2 regions of the Pedobacter roseus genome follow, and region 2 is predicted to be linked to the other one. Evidence: riboswitches for the same ligand, from Rfam matches in the RefSeq annotation. Region 2 holds a riboswitch; the other holds the start of a gene.
The links. A riboswitch is a leader RNA that binds a small molecule or an ion and turns the genes downstream of it on or off. The one in region 2 is predicted to bind fluoride.

Region 1 (7,279 bases), 750 kb from region 2:
AATTGCGCAGGGTTTTGGAGTTAAGGCGCCTGCCAAAGAAGCGAAACCATGGATGCTTGGGATAGCCTGGCGTGCCTTAAAATTGGTATCCGTTTTTACAGGAAAAGAACCTTCCATTACTAAAGATGCCGCAAAAAGTAGTGTAACCTTAAGTTATTATAACAACGATAAAGTAAAATCGGAAACCGGAATAGTTTTTAAACCCGTTGCCGAAAGCATAAAAGAAATTACCCAACATTTAAGATAATGCCCAAACAAAAAGCCTATTACATCATCGATTTTGATAGTACCTTTACCCAGGTAGAAGCACTCGATGAACTCGCAAGGATTTCGCTCAAGAACCACCCTGATAAAGAAGCGATTTTCCAAAAAATTGAAGATTATACCAATTTTGCCATGGAAGGAAAACTTTCTTTCTCCGAAAGTTTGGCACAGCGCGTTAAACTACTCGAAGCAAATGAAGAGCATTTAAAACAGCTCATCAAACATTTAAAAAAGAAAGTTTCAACCTCTTTCTCACGTAATGCCGAGTTTTTTAAAAAACATGCTGATGAGGTTTTGATCGTATCCGGCGGATTTAAAGAGTTTATTACCCCCGTTGTAAGTCAGTATCACATTAAAAAAGAAAATATCTACGCCAATACCTTCGTAACTACCGGTGATGGTAAAATTATCGATTATGACCATGCCAATCCATTAAGTGAAGAAGGTGGAAAGGTAAAATTGCTCCAGCATTTAAAACTGGAAGGTGAATTGTTTGGTATCGGTGATGGTTATTCTGATTTCCAGCTACGCGAAAGCGGCATTATTAACAAGTTTTTTGCTTTTACAGAGAATATAGCCCGTGAGAGTATTGTTTCAAAAGCTGATCACGTAACGCCAAGTTTTGATGAGTTTTTGTATGTAAACGACCTGCCAAGAGCCATTTCTTATCCAAAGAACAGGATTCTTTGTCTGGTAATCGGTGAAGTTGATCCATTAACCATTTCCATCCTTAAAAATGATGGTTTATCTATCCGTCATAAAACCTCTTTCGAAGAGAAATATGTAAAAGATGTAGGGATTATCCTTTTGGCAGATGGCGAAAAAATAGATAAAGAGCAATTAAAAAATGCCGCTAAACTGAAAACAATCGGTTATTTAGGTAACGCAAAGAATAAAATAGAGCTTGATCTCTGTACCAAACAAGGTATTGTGGTATTTGATGATCCAAAAAATAACCCACGTAATATTGATTTTATCCCAAAACGGGTGGCCGATTTTATGAATACCGGAGCTACTTATTTGAGCAGTAATTTCCCGAACCTGCAATTGCCAAAAATCGAGAAATCGCACCGTTTAATCCACATACACAAAAACGTTCCGGGTATTATGGCGAAAATCAATACTGTTTTTGCTAAACATGATATCAACATCGTAAGTCAGTTTTTAATGACCAATGCTGAAATTGGTTATGCCATTACCGATATCAATGCACAGTATGATAAACAGCTGTTTAAATCACTTAAAAAGATTGAGCAAACCATAAAATTTAGGGTGCTGTATTAGTTTAATTTGTCATTCTGAGTGCAACGAAGAATCTTTCACAGAGTGCTGCTTTTTCAGTGCTTTGTTGGTGGCAGATCTTCACTGCGTTCAAATTGACAAAAATGGAATAGTGCTTCTTAATGGCCCTGTGCCCCACGCAAAACGCTTTACACTAATCGCCTGGCGCCACCCGCTTACCGCCTCTTCAACAACAAATGTTTAGGTGCCCCGATACTTTGCGAACTGTAAATTCCGGTATGGCCCGAAAATAGATAAGCAGTAACGCAGGCCAATGCAATATAAACTCCCGATGCTGTACCAAAGAGTTCTACACCCATAAAAATACAGGCCAATGGAGTGTTCGCTGCTCCTGCAAATACCGCTACAAAGCCCATTCCAGCCAAAAGGCCATAAGGTAATGGAATAAATAAGCTCAAAAAGCTGCCCAATGTAGCTCCTATAAAAAAAAGTGGGGTAACCTCACCGCCTTTAAAACCCGCGCTAAGCGTAAGTGCCGTTAAAAATAATTTTATGGCGAAAGTGTAATAAGCTTCCTGTTGTGTAAAGGCTTCCGAAATAACCGGGATACCTAAACCTATGTAACGAGTGTTCCCGATCAGGTAAATAATACCGATTAAAATGATCCCGCCAATAAATGGTCTCAACGGAGGGTATTTAATCTTGGCAAAAAGGCTTGATAAACCATGGTTTAATGCAGAGAAACTCCTGGCGGTAATACCAAACAATATTCCGGCACCTAAAGATAAGAGCAGGTTTACCGAATCCATTTCTGGTACGGCGGCTATAGTATAGTGGGTATGGCCAACGCCCCAGGCTTTACAGGCATAATCGGCAATAACTGCGGTGATAAATGAAGGCAGAATTGAACTATAGGTTAAACTACCTACAACGAAAACCTCGAGCCCAAATACTGCACCGGCCAGAGGTGTACCGAAAACAGAAGCAAAACCAGCGCTGATACCACAAATAAGGATTACTTTCCGGTCTCTCGCTTTGAGTTTGAATAATTTTGTAAACTGATCGGCAAAAGCTCCTCCAATTTGCACTGCTGTACCCTCTCTGCCTGCCGATCCACCAAATAAGTGGGTAATAATGGTGCCAGCAAAAATGAGTGGTGCCATAATAATGGGAATCACTTTTTTGGGCGATTGTAACTCCTCAATCAAAAGATTGTTCCCCTTTACTACCGCTGTGCCCCAATAATGGTAAGCCAAACCAATTATTACACCAGCAAGGGGCAAAAAGGCAATAATCCAAAGGTGTTGCTCGCGGTAATTGGTCGCCCAGTTTAAAGTACTTAGAAATAGGGCAGAGGCCGAGCCGATGATTCCACCTAATAGGACAGAAATCAATAGCCACTTTAAAGTGCTTAATAACAGTACTCCGAAATCGAGCTTAATAAATTGATTGATAGACAGAAGAAATCCTTCTGTTAGTTTTTTAACAGGCATTTGAATTCAATTTTAAATAAAAATCGTAGGAGTCATCAGCCTGTTTGGGCGGTTTTGGCGGTACCCCATCGCCATCTCTCAAATGTATAAATTTTAGTTATTTGTTGCAAAATCTTTATCACCTTTGTGCAGCTAACTCTAAACCATGGATTTCACACCAGAAATAAAAGACAAACTAAATCAACTACAAGAAAAATACACTGCAATGGGGCAGGATATGGCATCCTATCTCGACGGGCTCTTATATGCAGATTTTTTGACCTATTGGGATTATATTCACCTGGATACCCTATTAAGCTTGCAGAGCCCTAAAACACCAATTCCTGATGAAGAAATATTTATCATGTATCATCAGATTACAGAGCTTTATTTTAAACTTGCACTGCACGAATGCCGGCAGATTGCTGAACATGAAAGCTTAACTGCCGAGTTTTTCACTGCACGTGTAAAACGGATCAATGCTTATTTTAACGCCTTAACCACTTCATTCGAGGTGATGGTTGATGGAATGGAGAAAGAGCAGTTTTTAAAGTTCCGGATGTCGTTATTACCAGCCAGTGGTTTTCAATCTGGTCAATATAGAATGATCGAAATCTGTGCGACTGATTTTATCCGTTTGGTAGATAAAAGTAAACGCGAAGAATTGAGTACAGCAACAATAGAGGAACAGTTTGAACATATCTATTGGAAATTCGGGGCAACTGAACTGGCATCGGGCAAACAGACCCTGACCTTAAAACAGTTTATTAAAAAATATGCTGCCCAGTTTTTGCAATTGGCAAAAGACCGTACTTTATCCAATTTTTCTGCATTATACCATCAATTGCAGGCTAACGGAGCCGATGTTTCGGCCCTTGCCGAAGAATTACGCAAGCTTGATCTGTATGTGAACGTAGAGTGGCCTTTATCGCATTATAAATCAGCTGTACGTTATTTAGAGAAAGATCCTGTTGATGTTGCAGCAACTGGCGGAACCAACTGGCAGAAATATTTGCCTCCGCGTTTTCAGAAAAGAATTTTTTATCCCTTCTTATGGAATGATGAACAGATGGAAGAATGGGGTAAAGGATGGGTGCTTAGTGTACTTAAAACACTCAAAAACAAAGATTAATATTATGAAAAGCTATTAAAAAAGCCTCTTTTTTATTAATTTGCGCAAAATAGTTAATGACAGAATGAGTGAATTATTTAATTAGAGAATGAGCGGGTAAAACACTCAGTCATTCGATCATTCACCCATTCAAAATTCAAATACAATGACCGAGACATTAGATATAAAAATCACTAAAACAAACGAAACACGTTTGACTGTTACTGATTTTTCGCAATTACCGTTCGGTAAGGTTTTTACCGATCACATGTTTACTGCCGACTACGAAGATGGCGAATGGAAAAATTTACAGATTCTTCCTTATGGCCCTATTCCAATGAGTCCTGCAATTTCTGCACTTCATTATGGTCAGGCAATTTTCGAAGGATTAAAAGCTTATCGCCAGCCTGATGGAAGGATCAGTGTATTCCGTGCCGATAAAAACTTCGAACGTTTTAATAAATCAGCAGCTAGAATGTCGATGCCTACCATTCCGGAAGAAATTTTTATGCAAGGTTTGGCCGCTTTGATCAATGTTGATGAGAAATGGGTACCTAACCAGGAAGATTATGCTTTGTATATCCGTCCGGTAATGTTTGCAATGGATCCATATTTAGGCGTTAAAGCTTCTGATACTTATAAATTTGCTTTATTAACCACACCAACCGGTCCATATTACAGTAGTGCATTAAAAGTTAAAATCGAAACTGAATTTACACGTGCTGATGAAGGTGGTGTTGGTTTTGCCAAAACTGCCGGAAACTATGCCCGTTCGTTATATCCGTTCGAACAAGCTAAAAAAGAAGGTTACGATCAATTAATCTGGACAGATTCGATAACGCACGAGTTTATTGAAGAAGCCGGAACAGCTAATTTGCTTTTTGTGATTAATGGTAAATTGGTTACGCCATCTGTACGCAGTACAGTTTTAGATGGTGTTACACGTGATACAATTATCAAATTGGCAAAAGATGCTGGTGTAGAGGTTGAAGAGCGCAGGGTTTCTGTTAAAGAAGTAATCGAAGGAATCGAAAACGGAAGCTTGACCGAAGCTTTTGCTGCGGGAACTGCTGCTACAGTAACACATGTTGGCGAAATGGGCTACAATGGCCAGATTTATAAATTGACCGATCCATCAACAAGGCATATTTCGAATGGCATTGCTAAAAAATTAAACGATATCCGTTACGGTTTAGCGCCTGATGAATTTGGCTGGAACTGGGTTTTGTAATCCGATACCTTATAAAAGATAAACCCCGATGCATATTCTGTATCGGGGTTATTTTTTGCTTGAGGTTTTTAGTATCAAGAGATCTATTCTTAGTCTTTCGTGTTTGAATTTCTAGTGTTAACCTCCGGGTTTTCGGACCTCTGACTTCCAGGCCTCCAGACTTTCGGACTTATTTTATTTATCTAGAATTACTACACCCTTAGCTTCAAAAGCCAGTTCTTTTTTGGGATCAGTAATTTTTGCAACTTCTTCAGGAGATTTTTTAGCATCTTCTGCATAATGGCGTAAAGTTTCTACTGAAATGGTTTGTTTTTTTGCTAAGCCATCAAGCACTACCTTTTTCCCTACAATATCCATGGGCATAAAGAAGGCGTAATCTTTAAAGGTAACGCGCATCGGATCGCCGTTTGGCATTTCCAAGGTCATCCAGCACCCCTTTTTCTTACATACATCTACTACCTTACCTTCGATTTTCATGTCGACGGTTTTTTTATCGCCCATAGCAGCTTCCATTTTGGCCGCTGGCTTTACGTCGCCTGGTTTTACCTCTTCTCCAAATTTTTGGCCTGTATAAGCTGCCTGCGCAAATGCAAGTGCGGCGAATAAACAAAAGCTTATGCTTAAAATGATTTTTTTCATCTTTTAGTGATTTATAATTGTTCCGTTATTATCTTTTTCAAAGTTATTTAAAATTTACACTAAATAATAACGCAAAAAAAAATCCCCGTTAACATCCGTTAACGAGGAAAATCATCCCTATTTTCGTGTAGATCACATCCTATGATGTACAACATGATATAATAGGCAAACCTGAATCCAAAAGTATCATTCTTGTTGCATTTGTATGTAAGTTATTGTAATTCAGTGTTTTGTATGTTTTTGTTGATGTCATTGTATGATATTAAGACTGTGGAAATGGGGAACTTTATCGCCACCGTTAAAAAATATGTTGAAATTTTTCCCCGTATTGGGGCTAGCCGAATACCAAACCAAACACTTCTTCTATCTTACTTACCGCTTTAATTTCGAGATTATATTTTTCCTTTGTGATCCCCTTTAAATTGTATTTGGATATATAAATGGTTTCGAAACCTAATTTATCGGCTTCAGCAATCCGTTGCTCAATCCTGTTTACCGCTCTTATCTCGCCTGATAAACCAACTTCTGCCGCAAAACAATTTTTGGACGAAACTGCAATATCCTGCTGAGAGGAGATAATTGCAATTAAAACGGCGAGGTCGATCGCAGGATCTTCAACCCTTATTCCTCCGGCAATGTTTAAGAAAACGTCCTGTGTGCTCAATCTGAAACCACAGCGTTTTTCGAGCACAGCCAAAAGCATATTCATTCTTTTGGTATCAAAGCCCGTGGCAGAACGTTGGGGTGTTCCATAAGCTGCGGCGCTTACCAGGGCCTGGGTTTCGATCAGCATCGGTCTGGCGCCTTCTAAAGTTGCTGCAATGGCAATTCCGCTTAATTCTTCATCGCGCTGCGAAAGCAGAATTTCTGACGGGTTCGAAACCTCTCTTAAGCCACTGCCCTGCATTTCGTAAATGCCCAGTTCTGCAGCAGCTCCAAAGCGGTTCTTGATAGACCTTAATATGCGGTAAACATGATGCCTGTCGCCTTCAAACTGTAAAACCGTGTCAACCATGTGTTCGAGTATTTTCGGTCCTGCAATGGCTCCATCTTTGGTAATGTGGCCGATGAGAAAAACAGGTACACCGGTTTCTTTTGCAAAACGTAATAACTCCGCTGTACATTCTCTCACCTGCGATACGCTTCCGGGAGTTGAATCGATATGTGCAGAATGTAAAGTCTGGATGGAATCGACAACCAAAATTTCCGGTTCCAATATTTCGATTTGTTTGAAAATATTCTGTGTAGAGGTTTCAGTTAAAATATAACAGTTCGAAGATGGATTTTCCTGGATCCGCTCTGCCCGCATTTTAATCTGCT
Region 2 (7,279 bases):
CTTTCCTGATCTGCCACTCATTTTAGGAAAACTGGAAATAAAACCAGCATAATTATTTCCGAACAGTTTGGTTCCACCCTCGAGGTGACAATTCTGACAATTCATACCATTTGTAATACGGGCTATGGATCCATTTGGCCCAAAATATTTGCTCGTATGTGCTATTAATTCTTTGCCATACCTGATCATCTGGCCGTACTTGGTGTCCGCCGGAATCGTATTTTCATCAGGCGCTTTCCAGGCATCAGCAGGTACAACCTGGCTTTTGACGTTAACAGCAGCTATACCGGTTTCCACATCCTGTTTGGTTTTTGCTGTCACTACATCTGGCTGCCCATTAAAAAATAAAGTGCAGATGAAAATGGTTCCACAAGCAACAAATAGAAACGCAATGATAGCCGTTGTCCTGGCTGTATATATAAGTGCTTGTCTGATTTCTTTTTCTGTTGATTCCTTATTCATAACCAATATTTTTCTGTTACAAATGTGCATTTATTCTACTCATCAGAAAAAGCATAAAAAGTTATTGATGATAACGTAAGGTTATGATGTCAGTACCCGTTGAAACAAATTGTTTGTATCTTAGGTTATCTACTAAAACCGTGTATGATAGATTTCCGTTTGCAAGTATTTTATGCTGTCGCTAAAAGGCTGAATTTTACAAAGGCCTCGGCAGAGTTATTTATCAGTCAGCCTGCTGTAACCAAACACATTAAAGAATTAGAGCAGGAGTTCAAAATGTCATTATTTGAACGCAGTGGAAACAAAAAAATCAGCCTCACCCCAGCCGGCGAATTATTGTTGCATTACGCAGAACAGATTTTTGGAACTTACCGGGAACTGGAATATGATATGAATCTACTTACTAAACAGCATAAAGGAATATTGAGGATTGGTGCCAGCAGTACTGTGGCACAATATATCATTCCACCTGTATTGGCACAGTTTCACAATAAGTTTAAGGATATACAAATTCAACTGGTTACCGGAAACACAGAAGATGTAGAGCAGCGTTTGATTGCTAAGGAAATAGATTTTGGAATCATTGAAGGCATCTCCCGGAACCCACAGATTAAATACGAACAATATCTAAAAGACGAGCTGGTGCTGGTGTGTTCTGGTCACAATTATGCCATGAAAAAGGAAATGATCAAACCGAATGAGTTGAAGGATTATGATTTATTACTTCGTGAACCTGGTTCTGGTACACTAGATGTTATTGCATATGCTTTAAAAGCACACCAGATAAAGGTGGGGGACTTAAATATAGAAATGCAGTTAGGTAGTACCGAAAGCATTAAATCCTATTTGATTCACAGCAAATGCCTGGCTTTTTTATCTATCCACTCCATATTGAAAGAGCTCAAGAATAATGAATGCCGCATCATAGATATCAAGGATATGGTTATCGAAAGGCCGTTTCATTTCATTCAGCTTCATGGTCAGCAGGACGCTCTGGCGGAACTATTTATGCGCTTCGCTAAAAGCTACAACTATAATGTATAGTGTTACCGAAATTTCGAGGCAATATCAGCCAGCTAAAGTGCTGCTGCTCTTTGTTTCTGAAGCTCCTGGAGGTGACGATAAACATTTTTACCTGGGAAATACTAATCTGTTTCGAACAATTTATCTTGCATTTAGTGAGGTATTTGGCGATTTTAAATCTGTAGAAGATTTTTTGCAGTTCTTTAAAGGCACGGGATGCTTTTTGGAACATCTAACTTGTACACCTATTGATAAATCGTCAGTTAAAATCAGAAAAAACCAGAGGCAGGGGGGAATAGAGCAATTAGCTCATAAAATCAGAACATATCAACCCCGATTAATCATGATCCTAATGAAAAGCATTGAACAAGAGGTTAAAGAATCTATTGACCTATCAGGCTTATCGTTTATCGAAGAAATTGCAGTTACCTGCTATCCTGCCGGCACTGAATCAAACAGGCTTACTTGCATCCGGGATACCAGGGTTATCATCTCCAAACTGGCATCGATATTGACATAACATGCAAATATATTGCTGTAATATACCGATACAGAACAAGATGAAAATTCAAGATCAGGAAAACACCAAACAGCATGCAGGAGACCATTTGGCTAATGAAAGAACATTTTTGGCCTGGATCAGAACCAGTATTGGTATCATGGGATTTGGCTTCGTGGTGATGAAATTCTCGCTATTTATCAAGCAGATCAGTGCCGCACTGGGGAGTAAAGTGCCCCTGCACCAAACCGGAGATTCCCGCATTATCGGGATTTTTCTAGTTGCCCTGGGAGCAATTACTATCATTTGTTCTTACTTAAGATATAATTCAACGAAAGAACAATTGAATCAGGGGGTGTATTACCATTCAACACTTTTTGTTAAAGTTTTAACCGCTTTAGTTTTCATAGCTAGTATACTTTTACTGCTCTACCTTATTAAAACAACATAGGCAGTTAAATCATCTGTACTTGATGCTTTAGAAAAGAGAGGAAGGAAAGCGGTCGATATAGCGTTGTTTTTTGATATAAATTGCTGATTGCATTGGTCAAGGATCTTATAAAAATTTCACCTCTTTATGATAATCCACAGGAACAGGATAAGTCAATATTTTATGTTCCCGTAAATATTTTGGGTACCGCAATACGCTGTGAAGAATATATACCTGAATGGCCACTGAAAAAATAGGCTGTAAAACAGGCTACCGCAAAAAACATGGTGTATTCACTACCAAAAAGTTCTATACCCATAATCGTACAGGCAAGGGGTGTATTCGTTGCACCAGCAAAAACAGCAATAAATCCAAGGGCAGCAAACAAACTAACTGGAGCATTTAATAAGGTCGAAAGTGCATTGCCTAATGTTGCGCCAATATAAAACAAAGGCGTTACCTCACCACCTTTAAATCCAGTTCCTAATGTTAAAGTTGTGTAAATGGTCTTCCATAACCAGCTCCAAGTATCTGCTCCACCAGGCTGAAAAGCAGAGGGAATTGTAACGGCTCCTTGGTATTCGCTATCCACGCCCAAACTTAAGTAATCCGGTTTCCCGATGGCGTAAGTCAAGCCTATAATAATCAGACCACCGATAACAGGAATAAGCCACTGGATCTTACATACTTTAGAAAAAAAGGCCTTGATCTCATGCACCATTACAGCAAACAGGTAGCTGGCCAGACCAAACAATGTGGATGCTAGAATAACCTTACTAAGCAGGAGTAGGTTTACCGGCAGGTATTCAGATAGAAAGTAGGCACTTTTCTCTATGAGATCGATGTGATAAGCGGTATGATGGATGCCCCAGGCAGAGACAGTAAGATCACCAAGCACGCTGGCAATTAATGCGGGAAGTAAAGCCTTGTACTCTATTCTTCCAATGGCCAGAACTTCCATTGCAAATATGGCACCGGTGAGCGGTGTTCCGAACACCGCCCCAAACCCGGCTGCAATTCCCGCGGTAAGGAGCATCTTGGTGTCTACCTCATTTAGCTTAAACCAGCGGCTAAACATTCCTGCGATGCTTCCTCCGATTTGTACCGCGGTTCCCTCTCTTCCAGCCGATCCGCCAAACAAATGGGTAATCACTGTAGTTATTAAGATTACTGGCGCCATCTGCCTGGGCACTCCACCACCCGGCCTATGGATTTCATCCATGATCAGGTTATTTCCTTTTTCTGAGGACCTACCAACTGACTGATAAATCAGGTGGATCACAATACCTGCTAAAGGTAGCAGAAAAATGAGACAGGTATGCTGAAAGCGAAAGTGAATGGCCCAGCCTAGCAGCCAAAGGAACAAGGCAACCATACTTCCTATTGCAATGGCAACAGGAAGTATAAGCAGCGTCCATCGAACCGCATATTTAAAAACCGAAAGGTGTTCAAATAAAAATTTATTATGTTTCATTGTAGGTTAGCGGCTGATTTATAATTTTTTATAAAAAGTATTGATTCCTGCAAATGATGCCCTATCACCAAGTTCTTCTTCTATCCGAAGCAACTGGTTAAATTTAGATACCCTTTCAGAGCGGCAGCCACTTCCTGTTTTGATGTGCCCCGCACCGGTAGCGACAACCAGATCCGCAATTGTCGTGTCTTCAGTTTCACCACTGCGGTGAGAAATAAAGCAATTGTAACCGTTTTTTTGGGCTAGTTCTACGGCCTTTAGCGTTTCGGAAACTGTACCGATCTGGTTCAATTTAATCAGTACGCTGTTTGCAATGCCCTGGTCGATTCCCTGCTGGATAATACTCGGGTTGGTGCAGAATATATCATCTCCAACCAATTCCACTTTGTCTCCCAAAAGGCTGGTCAGCTTTTTCCATCCCTCCCAATCGTTTTCGCCCAACCCGTCTTCCAACAGGATAATTGGGTACTCTTTTAACCATCCTTCCCAAAAGCCAATCATTTCATCTGTTGTGATCCGTTCTTTAGAACTTTTATAAAATTCATATTTTCCATTATTCCACATTTCGCTGGTCGCTGGGTCAAGACAAAGGGAAATATCCTTGCCTGGAGCAAAACCGGCAATATGTATCGCTTCCATGATGATTTGGACGGCTTCCTCATTAGAACTCAGATTTGGCGCAAACCCACCTTCGTCACCAACTCCGGTATAATAGCCTTTCGCTTTTAGCAGACTTCTCAGGGAATGAAAAACAGCTTCGCCCATACGGATACTTTCCTTAAACGAGGGGGCGTTATGAGGGGCAATCATAAATTCCTGAAAATCGATGTTGTTATCAGAATGCCTTCCCCCATTAATGACATTCATGCACGGTACGGGCATTACGTAACCTTCCCTTTCCACTAGCTGCCTATACAAGGGAATCCCTTTTGCAACGGCCGAAGCCCGGGCGAAGGCGATTGAGGCCGCAAGCATCGCATTTGCGCCGAGCCTTGATTTATTCTCGGTTCCATCCAGACCAATTATATGATCATCGAAGGCCTGCTGACCCTCAAAGGATAAGCCGGTGACTGATTTGCCGACTTCGACGTTAATCCCTTTTACTGCTTTTTCCACGCCTTTACCATTATAGCGCTCTGGATCACCATCTCTAAGCTCTACGGCTTCTTTTTCACCCGTACTTGCCCCGGATGGAGAAATACCCCTTGCTGTTGTTCCGTTAAGAGTGACTTCTACTGTCGGATTGCCCCTGGAATCCAAAATTTCACGGGCATGAATTTTAGTTAATTTCATAGTTTTTTGTTTTATATTGATTTTTAGTATTTCGGTTGCTTACAAATAATTGAGTTTCTCAAAAGATCAAAACCAGTGTTCCCCCAATGATCAGCAGGGCACCAAAGAATACTTTCAGGGTAAGAGCTTCTTTCAGGAACACCATTGCAAGTATAATAGTTAGGGCAACACTCAACTTATCAACAGGGGCGACCTGGGACACTTTCCCGATCTGCAAAGCCTTGTAGTAGAATATCCAGGACAAGCCGGTGGCAAGGCCAGATAAAAAAAGAAATAGCAGGTTATGCTTTGACAGTTCCGTAATTCCTTTAAGTTCGCCTCTGGCCATTACGATCCCCCAGGCTACAATCAGTATTACCACCGTTCGTATGGCAGTAGCCAAATCAGAATTGACATTGGTTACGCCGACTTTTGCAAAGATGGCCGTAAGGGAAGCAAAGAAAGCTGATAATAGCGCGTAGATCCACCACATAGTTTTATGTTAATTTTCCGTTATTGAATAATTCCAAAGTAATGAGTACAAGAACCGTTGCTCCGGCAATGATCCGGTAAATGCCGAACCAGCGGAAAGAATGCTTTTGAAGATAGGTGATGAAAGAGCGGATGGCCATCCATACATCCCACCCGCACCTGCTTTACTTAAATGAATGATCGTAGTTAGATTCGGTTCATGGGAAGGGCGTAGACGCTTAACGGTGTTTTTAATCAGTCCTGAAGCAATCTGATCTGCACTAGCAACTAGTAGCGCAATGGTAATAAGAACCTGCCAAATTTTTTTGCAGAAATTCTGGAAGAGGCAATAAATAATGAAGGCATAAAAAGGAAGCCAAAAACGCTTATCACTGGCCCAGTACATGATCGTATCCCAGAATGCATTATGGTGCTGATTTATCCACAAGAACCATTCAGTTTCAACCGGCAGGACCATTGCTAACACTGATCTCACTTTGGCAGACAGACAAAGTAAGACAAGCGCAATTAAGATAGCTGCCAGCAATAAGAGTTGAGAATTTATTTTTAATTTTTTCACCTACAATACTTTGACCGGCAGATTTTATTACCTGCTGGAATTTCTATTGTAGGCGCCATCAGCTTTTGAAAAAAGCGGTTGAATCGGAAGGACACCATTTCCGTATTGCAAATATAATACTAATAAAATGATGTGCAAAATCTTAAAGTAGGTGTTGAGAATTTAATTTATCACTATTCCTCCTTATTTGAATACGAGAACCAGTTTCTTATTCTTCTACCGTTTAAACAAGCATCATATCACGGGATTAAAGCTTTTCTTAAACAAAATGAAACCGCCTGGAAATAACCATGTTATCTATATAGGAATTTTTTTTATAACCCTAAAAAATTAAAGTTATGGGATACCATGAATGGAAAAACTGTATTGATGCATGCTTAAAGTGTGCTTCAATTTGCAATCATTGTGCAAGTTCATGCACTCAGGAAGAAGACGTGAAAATGATGGCGCGGTGTATTGAGCTTGATATGCAATGTGCAGCCATCTGCTACTCTGCCGCTCAATTGATGAGTATGGGTAGCTCTTTTGCTCAAGACATTTGCCGTATTTGCGCAGATATTTGCCAGCAATGCGGAGATGAGTGTAGTAATCATCATACCCAGCATTGTCAGGAATGTGCAGATGCTTGTAAGGCTTGTGCGGAAGAATGCAGAAGAATGACAGGAGTAGCTGCTTAAGATGCCAATCACCGTGAGCATTAATTGATTAAGGGCAGCATTCTAGTTGCCCTTTCATTTTTATAAATAGGCAAATTTATTCCATTCATTTTATTTTCATTATTCCCTCATTATTTGATATTTACCAAGGTTTGAGGTTGTTCTTGGTATGTCCTTTCTCTAGCCTTAAAAAAATGGGTTTTTTAGGATATGATTCTCATAAACTCATTCCATTATTCAAATAAGAATTTCAGTTTTTGATGATGAGTACTTGATAATTCGAATTCTATGAAAATGAAGGCTAGATGCGAGTTGAGGAATGCATTAAATAATGCATGAACTTTCAATTCCCGCTTCATCAAATTATTTCAAAAAACAAAAAATACAAATTTCATTTCAATGGCGGTGTTAA

Region 1: it holds a riboswitch for fluoride, as region 2 does, so the genes downstream of both, H9L23_RS23630 (voltage-gated chloride channel family protein) here and H9L23_RS00615 (phosphatase PAP2 family protein) in region 2, are expected to answer to the same signal.

What each region holds. Positions count from the first base shown of each region.
Region 1 is NZ_CP060723.1:5,706,384-5,713,662, forward strand. It holds gene H9L23_RS23620 (NAD-dependent epimerase/dehydratase family protein) at 1-247, shown strand, start outside; gene H9L23_RS23625 (HAD-IB family phosphatase) at 247-1,548, shown strand; gene H9L23_RS23630 (voltage-gated chloride channel family protein) at 1,722-2,999, opposite strand; fluoride riboswitch at 3,019-3,081, opposite strand; gene H9L23_RS23635 (tryptophan 2,3-dioxygenase family protein) at 3,145-4,110, shown strand; gene H9L23_RS23640 (branched-chain amino acid aminotransferase) at 4,256-5,320, shown strand; gene H9L23_RS23645 (DUF4920 domain-containing protein) at 5,495-5,959, opposite strand; gene radA (DNA repair protein RadA) at 6,294-7,279, opposite strand, start outside.
Region 2 is NZ_CP060723.1:130,005-137,283, forward strand. It holds gene H9L23_RS00580 (c-type cytochrome) at 1-462, opposite strand, end outside; gene H9L23_RS00585 (LysR family transcriptional regulator) at 562-1,506, shown strand; gene H9L23_RS00590 (hypothetical protein) at 1,499-2,005, shown strand; gene H9L23_RS00595 (YidH family protein) at 2,046-2,435, shown strand; gene H9L23_RS00600 (voltage-gated chloride channel family protein) at 2,596-3,888, opposite strand; gene eno (phosphopyruvate hydratase) at 3,907-5,181, opposite strand; gene H9L23_RS00610 (EamA family transporter) at 5,240-5,653, opposite strand; gene H9L23_RS00615 (phosphatase PAP2 family protein) at 5,663-6,211, opposite strand; fluoride riboswitch at 6,254-6,322, opposite strand; gene H9L23_RS26450 (four-helix bundle copper-binding protein) at 6,724-6,888, shown strand.